DNA from 4 places in the Brevibacillus sp. FSL K6-0770 genome. Region 2 is predicted to be linked to each of the others. Evidence: riboswitches for the same ligand, from Rfam matches in the RefSeq annotation. Region 2 holds a riboswitch; each other region holds the start of a gene.
What was found. A riboswitch is a leader RNA that binds a small molecule or an ion and turns the genes downstream of it on or off. The one in region 2 is predicted to bind cobalamin.
Positions count from the first base shown of each region.

Region 1: it holds a riboswitch for cobalamin, as region 2 does, so the genes downstream of both, NST23_RS18215 (ABC transporter substrate-binding protein) here and nrdI (class Ib ribonucleoside-diphosphate reductase assembly flavoprotein NrdI) in region 2, are expected to answer to the same signal.
Region 3: it holds a riboswitch for cobalamin, as region 2 does, so the genes downstream of both, cobO (cob(I)yrinic acid a,c-diamide adenosyltransferase) here and nrdI (class Ib ribonucleoside-diphosphate reductase assembly flavoprotein NrdI) in region 2, are expected to answer to the same signal.
Region 4: it holds a riboswitch for cobalamin, as region 2 does, so the genes downstream of both, NST23_RS23685 (energy-coupling factor ABC transporter permease) here and nrdI (class Ib ribonucleoside-diphosphate reductase assembly flavoprotein NrdI) in region 2, are expected to answer to the same signal.

Region 1 is NZ_JBBOBQ010000001.1:3,867,211-3,869,405, reverse strand. Features, by position in the region: gene NST23_RS18220 (MBL fold metallo-hydrolase) at 15-962, shown strand; cobalamin riboswitch at 1,105-1,246, shown strand; gene NST23_RS18215 (ABC transporter substrate-binding protein) at 1,395-2,195, shown strand, end outside.
Region 2 is NZ_JBBOBQ010000001.1:2,785,036-2,787,230, forward strand. Features, by position in the region: gene NST23_RS13665 (alpha/beta hydrolase) at 1-788, opposite strand, end outside; cobalamin riboswitch at 962-1,159, shown strand; gene nrdI (class Ib ribonucleoside-diphosphate reductase assembly flavoprotein NrdI) at 1,314-1,673, shown strand; gene nrdE (class 1b ribonucleoside-diphosphate reductase subunit alpha) at 1,660-2,195, shown strand, end outside.
Region 3 is NZ_JBBOBQ010000001.1:1,202,148-1,204,342, forward strand. Features, by position in the region: gene NST23_RS06105 (TerD family protein) at 1-594, shown strand, start outside; cobalamin riboswitch at 775-996, shown strand; gene cobO (cob(I)yrinic acid a,c-diamide adenosyltransferase) at 1,267-1,806, shown strand; gene cobD (threonine-phosphate decarboxylase CobD) at 1,806-2,195, shown strand, end outside.
Region 4 is NZ_JBBOBQ010000001.1:4,977,396-4,979,590, forward strand. Features, by position in the region: gene cbiQ (cobalt ECF transporter T component CbiQ) at 1-133, opposite strand, end outside; gene NST23_RS23680 (energy-coupling factor ABC transporter substrate-binding protein) at 130-414, opposite strand; gene NST23_RS23685 (energy-coupling factor ABC transporter permease) at 411-1,175, opposite strand; cobalamin riboswitch at 1,324-1,519, opposite strand; gene NST23_RS23690 (quinone-dependent dihydroorotate dehydrogenase) at 1,671-2,195, opposite strand, start outside.

The DNA of each region.
Region 1 (2,195 bases), 1.1 Mb from region 2:
GGGGAGAAAAATCGATGCAACCTACTGAACCGATTTCCTTGGGGCACCGCATCCATCTGATTGACGGCTTTGACATGGGCTGGGCGGAGCGGACGGGAACGTATGTAATAGCAGAGGAACAATTGACGCTTGTCGAGACAGGGCCAAGCCCGTCCGTACCGTACATTGTGGCAGGATTGCACAAGCTCGGCTTTTCGCCGGAGCAAGTCAAATACATCATCGTGACGCACATTCATCTGGATCACGCGGGTGGGGCAGGCTTGTTTTTGCGCGAATGCCCGCAGGCCAAAATCGTGGTGCATCCAAAAGGAGCGCGCCATCTGGTGGACCCGAGTCGCTTGATTGCGGGAGCGAAAGCCGTTTACCAGGACGATTTCAACCGCCTGTTCGATCCGATTGTGGCGATTCCCGAGGAGCGAATCTTGGTGCGAAAAGACGGAGACACCTTGCCGATCGGGCCGAACTGTGTCCTTGAATTTTTGGATTCGCCCGGCCATGCGAACCATCATTTCAGCATTTACGATCCGGTTAGCCGCGGCATGTTCACAGGTGATACAGCGGGCGTTTTTTATCCGCAACTCCAAAAAGACGGATTGCATTTCGTTTTGCCGTCCACGTCTCCAAACCAGTTCGATCCGCAGGCGATGCTTGCGTCTATCGAGCGTTTTCGCAAGCGCGAACTCCAGCGTATCTACTTCGGGCATTTTGGCATGACGGAAGAAGTGGAGGACGTCTATCGGCAAGTGGCAGAGTGGCTTCCCGTATTCGTGGCAGAAGGCGAGGCGGCCGTTTCCGCCGGGCTTGGCACGGAGCAATTGGGGGACAGGCTGTTCGCTCTTGTCAGCCAGCATCTGCAAGCGCGCGGCATTGCCGAGCAGCATGAAGTGATGAACGTCCTGCGACTGGATTTGCAGGTGTGCGCGATGGGAATTATCGATTACTTGCACAAGCGCAAGCAGTAATTTTCGTCGGTTAGGCAAAAGGCTAGTGGCTGCTGCAGGTTGACGGGTAGCCTGGACCTGCGTTTTGCTGCAAAATGACGCATTCTTTTTTTGGCCAAGGAATGCTATGATGGTGGGTGAGTCTTAGCTTGCAGGTACAAACAACTGAATACAGCAAGCAGGTGCCTCGTCTGTCATGGGCGAGGTGAAAAGGGAAGCCGGTGCAAATCCGGCGCGGTCCCGCCACTGTAAAGCGGCTGTCGCAAGCCGCAAGCCAGGAGACCTGCCTGTTTGCATGATGTGCCTGCGCCTTCGCGGAAAGGTTCGGCCCGTTCAGGACTTTTTGGCGTGACCAGATCGTCCTGGCAAGTCGACCCTTTTGTTTCCCGCTGGAAGCGAAGGGGTTTTTCTATGCTAAGAATCAACCAGTTGCCCAGAAAGGAAGTTATACATATGAAACGTTCGTGGAAACTGCTCATGCCCCTGGTCATTGCTGCAAGCTTGGTCGGCTGCACAGGCAATGGCAACACGCAAACAGCCCCTGCTCCAAAGACAGAGGCGCCACAGACAACACCACAGGAAACAACGGCCAAAGCCACTGTCTACCCGCTGACGGTCAAAGATTCGACGGGAAAAGAAGTGACCTTGCAAAAAGAGCCGCAGCGGATTGTCTCCACCTCTCCAGGTGAAACGGAGATTTTGTTCGCACTCGGCCTGAACGACCGGATCGTCGGGGTGTCCGACTACGACGATTATCCGGCAGAAGCTGCCACGAAGCCGAAAGTGGGCGGTGTCGTCAAGCCGAGCGAAGAGGCGATTCTCGCCCAGTCGCCTGATCTGGTCATCGGCGGAATCTCGATGGATGAGCCTGTCGCTGCGAAGCTGAAAACGTTAGGCATGCCTGTTTACGTGACTCACCCGCAAAAAATGGATGAGATATTTGACAACATTTTGGCGATGGGTGTCATTACAAACAGACAGGAGCAGGCGGAAAAAGTAGTCGCAAGCATGAAGCAGGACATCGCGCGCGTGCAGGAAGCGGTCAAAGCGGTGAAGCCGGAAGACAAGAAAAAAGTGTACCTGGAATTTTCGCCGGGCTGGACGGTAGGCAAAGGGGAATTTCTGGATGAGCTGATCTCACTGGCAGGCGCGACAAACATTGCCGCTGATACCCAAGGGTGGAACCCGATCAGCGAAGAAAAGATTTTAAAAAGCGATCCTGACGTCATTTTGTATGCAAAAGGCATTACGGAC
Region 2 (2,195 bases):
GCGTGGCTGATCAGGACGTGCAAGACAGAGGTGTGATTTTCGTCCGGGAATTGACGGAACGTGGCTTGTATCTGGCCTGTGCCGAGAGCGGACAGCCTTTTTGCCATGGCCTCAGCTTTGACGTTGACGTGGAAGCGCCCGTCGTTCTCCAGTTCCCCGATCGTCAGGAGCGCTCTGACTTTCAGCTCGTCTGTAAGCCGTTCAGGCAAGCGCCGCTCTTCTTCGAGCAGGACGCTTTCGTTCCAGTGAATGGACGGGCTGCCGGCGATATAGCATTGGTACTCGTGCGGCCGCGTCAACAGGGCGTGCAGCACCAGCAAGCCGCCGAGAGAATGACCGAAGATCGTCTGGCGCGAGGTGTCGATGGAAAAGTCTTTTTCGATAGCAGGCTTCACCGTTTTCTCGATAAACGAAAGAAACCCTTCGGCGCCGCCCATTTCCGGCCATTCTCCGCCGCGCGGATGAGCGGGCAGCTCGTCTTGCGGAACGACATGCGTGAAGTCGTAGTAGCGGGACGGATGGAAGGGCGCTTCCGTCGGATAGCCGATGCCGACGACGATGGCTGGTTGCACGCCTGTTTTTTCAGGAGCGCGGCATTGCAGGCGAATGGCTTCGGTCATCGTGCCGAAAACCGAGTTGGCGTCCAGCAAATAGATGACAGGAAAGCCTGTTGGCGGCGGGGCTGTGTCTGGCGTGCTCACAAATAGGTGGAACGTACGATCGTTGTATGTTATTTTTCTCGTTTGGGAACGGGGAATCGCTACTGCCTCGTAAGTCGTACTGTCCATCATGGGTCACTCTCCATTCGTCCGTAGGCGTCAACTTTTATGTACACGAAACCTATTATATGGACGAAAACCAGAGATTGGCAATAGAGAAATGAGAGAGATTATCACTACGAAAATTGAACATGCCAAGCTTGACTCCTACGATATATTGAGGTAAAGTAAGTTTTACCAACTACATATTGATGCGGACAGGTGTTTACCACGCTATATTTGGTAGACTTAATAGGGAAGTCGGTGAGATTCCGACGCGGTCCCGCCACTGTGATGAGAGAGTTCCATTTGCTTGTGATCGCCACTGATTGAGCCAATCGGGAAGGCCAAATGGAGCAATGACCCCAAGCCAGGAGACCTGCCTGACTGCAAGCACTGTGTAACCTACGGAAGATAGGGAAGTGTTCGAGCGCTCCATTCGTTTGTCATGTTGAATGGATACGATGGGAATCATCATGCGCATTCGACATTTTGGCGTCGAATGCGCTTTTACTTTGGCTAAAAAGTATACAATTGCAGTAAAGGATGAGGGACATGATAATCGCTTTTGATTCAAAAACAGGAAACGTGAGACGATTCGTAAACAAAATCGATCTGCCGCGCGTGGAAATCGATCCGGAGATGGTGCTAGACGAGCCGTTCATCCTGGTGACGTACACGACAGGCTTCGGGCAGGTGCCAGAGAAGGTGGACCGTTTCCTGAAGCGAAATCATGTCTATTTGCGCGGAGTGTCTGCCAGCGGCAATCGCAACTGGGGCACCAGCTTTGCCAAAAGCGCAGATACAATCGCGATCCAGTATGGCGTTCCGGTGATTTCCAAGTTTGAATTGTCCGGTACCGGCCGTGACGTGGAACAATTTACGAGTGGGGTGGCAGCAATTGCGGCACATTGAATTGAACAACCAACTAATGCAGCGTGGAAACGACGGGTTTTACCAATTGGAAAAAGACAGAGAGGCAGTCGCCGTCTTCATGGAGGAAGTGCAGGCGAAGACCATGACCTTCAACAGTGTCAAAGAGCGGATGGACTATTTGATCCAGCATGATTTTTATGAAAATGTGTATGAGGACTACACCGTTGAACAGGTCGACGAAGTTTTCCGACTGGCGCATGACACTGGTTTTCAATTCGCGTCGTACATGGCCATCTCCAAGTTTTACAAAGACTACGCTCTGAAAACGGACGACAAGTCCACGTATTTGGAACAGTACCCGGATCGGGTAGCGATTGTTGCTCTCTCGCTCGGCCGCGGAGACTTCGAGCTTGCGAAGCGCCTGACTGTTTCCATGATGGAGCAGCGTCTCCAGCCGGCTACACCGACATTCCTCAATGCAGGGAAAAGCCGCCGCGGGGAAATGGTCTCCTGCTTCTTGCTGGAAATGGACGACTCCCTGAACTCGATCAACTACGTGCT
Region 3 (2,195 bases), 1.6 Mb from region 2:
ATGGAGCATGTGTCCTACACCAATTTGCGGTCCGCGAAGTATCGCGCCTGCCATAGCGGCGATGTCGTACAGGCGCCGAACGGAGCGTGCGAGTTCATCGATGTCGATATCGAGTCAGTGCTTCGATACGGCGGGCGCTATGTCGTGATGTCACTGAACTCGTTTACGAGCCAGCCGTATTGCGATTTGCCGGAGTGCTTCGCAGGCTGGATGATCCGCAGTCAGCCCGAGTCCGGCGAAGTTTTTGAACCGTTGACAGTTCAGGATAAAGCCGACATCGCTGCCCGTTCGACGATCTGCCTCCCGGTCATTCTCGATCTGGCAGAGCGAAAAGTCATTTGGACGGACATCGCGCTGCGTTCGCATCCGCGCTTCGTCAACAACGTAGAGGCAAATGGCGGCGGTATCGAATGGATGGGCCGCGCGCTGACGACACTTGTGAAGCCGACCTTGCACGAGCTGTTCACCCTGCACGCACAGGCGAGAGGGACGATTACCGACCGGATGGAGGAAGCAGACACGGTTTTTTCCATGGAAGAGGGGATTACCCCGTTTGACATGGAAGTGATCTTGGCTGATTTCCTCGCTGGTTAATGATGGGAAGTTTAAAAGTCAGCTCAGGCTGGCTTTTTTCGTTGTTTGCAAGAATCGCTCCCTCGGATTTTCCGTGTTTTTCCATTTTCCCTCTCCGATTTGCAGCTTTTGCTTGAATCCACGGTAGCATTTGCTATTATTAAAACAAGTGAGTGTTATTGAAATGAATGAACGACATTTGAATAGGATAGAAAACAGGTCCTTGTGTTTTTGCGAGTGCTTATTTCGTGAAAGACAGGGTTAAAAGGGAAGTTTGGTGAAATGCCAACGCGGTCCCGCCACTGTAAAAGAGTAGCTCTTCTTCCTGGCAACGGCGCCATCCACTGCCCCACTACGAGGCGGGAAGGAGAAGAAGAGTGATGATCCTTGAGCCAGGAAACCTGCCTGTTTTGGTGTATGCACTGTTTTCCTTCGGGTCAAAGGAAGAGGTGAGGATTGTTTTTGTCAGCTATCCGCGCTTTGTTTTCCTTCTAGATTTTGGAAAACAAAGCGTTTTTTTGTGCGCCTGACAAGCAATCGCTGACACTTTTTGGACTGGACAATGGGGTCCCCGAAAAGTACCTGAAAAGGGCTGGAGAAAACTATCCTTTTTAGGTAACTGACGGGGGCCCTGAAAAGTATGTAGGGTCAAAATGACAGCAAGGTCTTCACTTCAATCTGGGGGTGTGCGTTGTGAGCAATAAACGTGGACTGTTTTTGGTCTATACCGGAGACGGAAAAGGAAAGACGACAGCAGCGGTGGGCTTGGCTGTACGGGCGACCGGGCGGGGAAAAAAGGTGATTATGATTCAGTTCATCAAGTCGCCTGAGCGGACGTATGGAGAGAAAATCATTTTTGACAAGCTCGGCATCGAGATCGTGCAAAAGGGCGTAGGCTTTACGTGGACGAAGACGCCAGAGGAGCATCGGGAAGCGCTCAAGGAGGCGTGGACTTTTGCCCGGGAAACGCTGTCTTCGGGAGCGTATGACGTCGTGATTTTGGACGAGCTGAACAACGCGCTGGCGATCGACCGTTTTCCCATTGACGATGTGCTGCCGCTTTCGGATGTTTTGGAAGCGATTCAAAACAGGCCGAGCCATGTGCATCTGGTCGTGACGGGGCGGAGCGCCAAGCAGGAAGTGATGGACATGGCTGATCTGGTGACAGAAATGAAGCCGCTCAAGCATTACTATGACGAAGGAATACCAGCAGTGCTGGGGGTAGAATTTTAATGAACGTGCTGGAAACGTATGGTCACGGTGGCGACTTGCTGACCGCCTCGCAACGCTTTGGCGTAAAGCCTGGAGAGTTTCTCGATTTCAGCGCCAATATCAATCCGCTCGGCATGCCGGAACGGGTCAGGGACATGCTGCTGGATTCGCTGTCTGCGGTGTTGCGCTATCCGGACCCGGGACACCGCGAGTTTCGCAAGGCGCTGGCGAAGCGTCTCGGACTGCCGGAAGCATATCTTTTGCCAGCCAATGGAGCGGCGGAAGCGATGGCTTTGGCGATTCTCGGGCTGCAACCAGAGACAGTCGGCGTCGTGTATCCGTGCTTTTCGGAATATGCAGAGCTTTCCGAGCAGTTTGGCGCGCGTGTCATTGGTTGCTACGGAAAAGCA
Region 4 (2,195 bases), 2.2 Mb from region 2:
TCGCCATTTGCAACCACTCATGTCCTGTCAAAACGAGCAAAATCAACGCGCTCGCAAACAGAAGCTTGTGTTCCGGCGGCAAAAATCTCAGACGGTTTTGATACGAAAGAGAGTCAAGCTGCTGCCAGTTCATTTTTTGTTTTTATCCAGCCGACCTTTGTACAAGCCCATCGCATAGCCGACAATGCCCGCTCCCAATGCCGCTTGCACGGCAAACAGCAAGCTCTCCGTCTCGCCTCCTGGCGGTTCAAGCAGCGGCTGGAACCACGGCTCGTACGCAGGGGCAATCTCCTTGATCGCTTCCTCTGCCGCTCCGTCCGCTCCGCCGAACTCCGAGTCCTGCACCAAAAGCAACGGCACGATCGCAAGCACGACGACACCCAGGAGCAGCAGCCAGTTCATTCCTTTTTTCACAGCGATTCCTCCCGTTTCAGCAAGCGCAGCTCCGCCAGCTCTTTTGCATTGTAAGATTGAAGCCAGTTCCAGACGAGCACGGTCAGAAGCCCCTCGCTGATCGCCAACGGAATTTGTGTGATGGCAAAAATGCCAGCGAACTTGGCGAAAGAAGCCAATACCCCGCCAGACTCAGCCGGAAAAGCCAGCGCCAACTGAACAGATGTCACTACATAAGTCGCCAGGTCAGCAAGAGCTGCCGCAGCGAAGACAGCCAAACGTTGTCCTCCGTTGGCACGGACAATCAGGCGGTACACCCCGTAAGCCACCATCGGCCCGACAACCGCCATCGAAACAGCGTTGGCGCCAAGCGTGGTCAATCCGCCATGCGCCAACAGCAAGGCTTGGAACAACAGCACCAGACTGCCCAGCACAGACATCACCCACGGGCCGAACATGATCGCCCCAAGTCCTGTTCCGGTAGGATGGGAGCTGCTTCCCGTCACCGAAGGAATTTTCAAAGCAGACAGCACGAAAGCAAAGGCACCTGATACGCCAATAAGCAGCTTCATTTGCGGGTGTTCTTTGACGATTTTGTTTAACGAACGAATGCCAAGAATGAAGAACGGAATAAATACTACCCACCAGAACAACGCCCACGACAGCGGCAAATACCCTTCCATAATGTGCATCGCGTAAGAAGTTTGCGGTTCATTTACGAGAAAGTAAAGAACAAAGCCCGCAATCAATAAACAGGTCGAGACAAAGCGTGATCGATTCAAGGCAACTTCTCCTCCTTTGCTGTTCTTTTTACCGTTTTTTCCAATCAAAAAAGCCCCATCCGATAGCAGACGAGGTATGCGCACAAAACAATAGACATGAACTTCTGTCCAATTGCTCCGTATTCACCGCTCCTTTCCGCGAAGGTCTCCAGGGTGTGGCAAGTAGGTAGGTCTCCTGGCTTTCAGATCGATGCGCTCTTTGTCCTTCCCCATATGAATATGAGTGGAACTTCATCAAAGAGAACTCCCTGATTACAGTGGCGGGACCGCTCGGGACTTTCACCCGATTCCCTGTTACCCTTCGTGCTCATGCACACAAAGGCACCTATTGCCGACAATATCCAATTGTTTGACAGTTCTTGCTTGTCCTACATTATTATACTCAATCGCCCAATCCAGCGTAAAGCTTATTATCAAAAGGCTCCTGCAACCGATGACCTTTTGGCGAATGTCATTGACTGCAAGAGCCTTGTTTTTGGTTCTACGTTTTTGATTCTACGCTTTCGCGTCCACGCCAACCGCTTCGCTGATGTGGGAAAAACCGTCCCGCTGCATCAGCTTGAGCAATTGCTTGTTGATCTGCTTCGAAATGCCAGGCCCTTGATAAATCATGCCAGTATAAACCTGAACCAGGCTGGCGCCTGCGCGTATTTTCTGATAGGCGTCTTCTCCGGTAAAAATGCCTCCGACACCGATAATCGGCACTTTGCCTCCGACTTCCTGATAAATCTCTTTCACCCACGCTGTCGATCGCTCTGTCAGCGGCTTTCCGCTCAAACCGCCCGCTTCCTCGGCGTACCGATGCCCTTGAACAGCTTCCCGCGACAGTGTCGTATTGGTGGCAATAATCCCGGAAATGCCTTCCGCCACAGCCCCTTGCACAACATCGCGCATATGCTCGTCAGACATGTCTGGAGCTACTTTGAGCAAAATCGGTTTTTTCTGAATGCCGCGCGCTTCCAGCTCAGCCGCTTTCTCGCGTATCGCCCGCACCAGCTGGCGCATGCTTTCTGTCTCCTG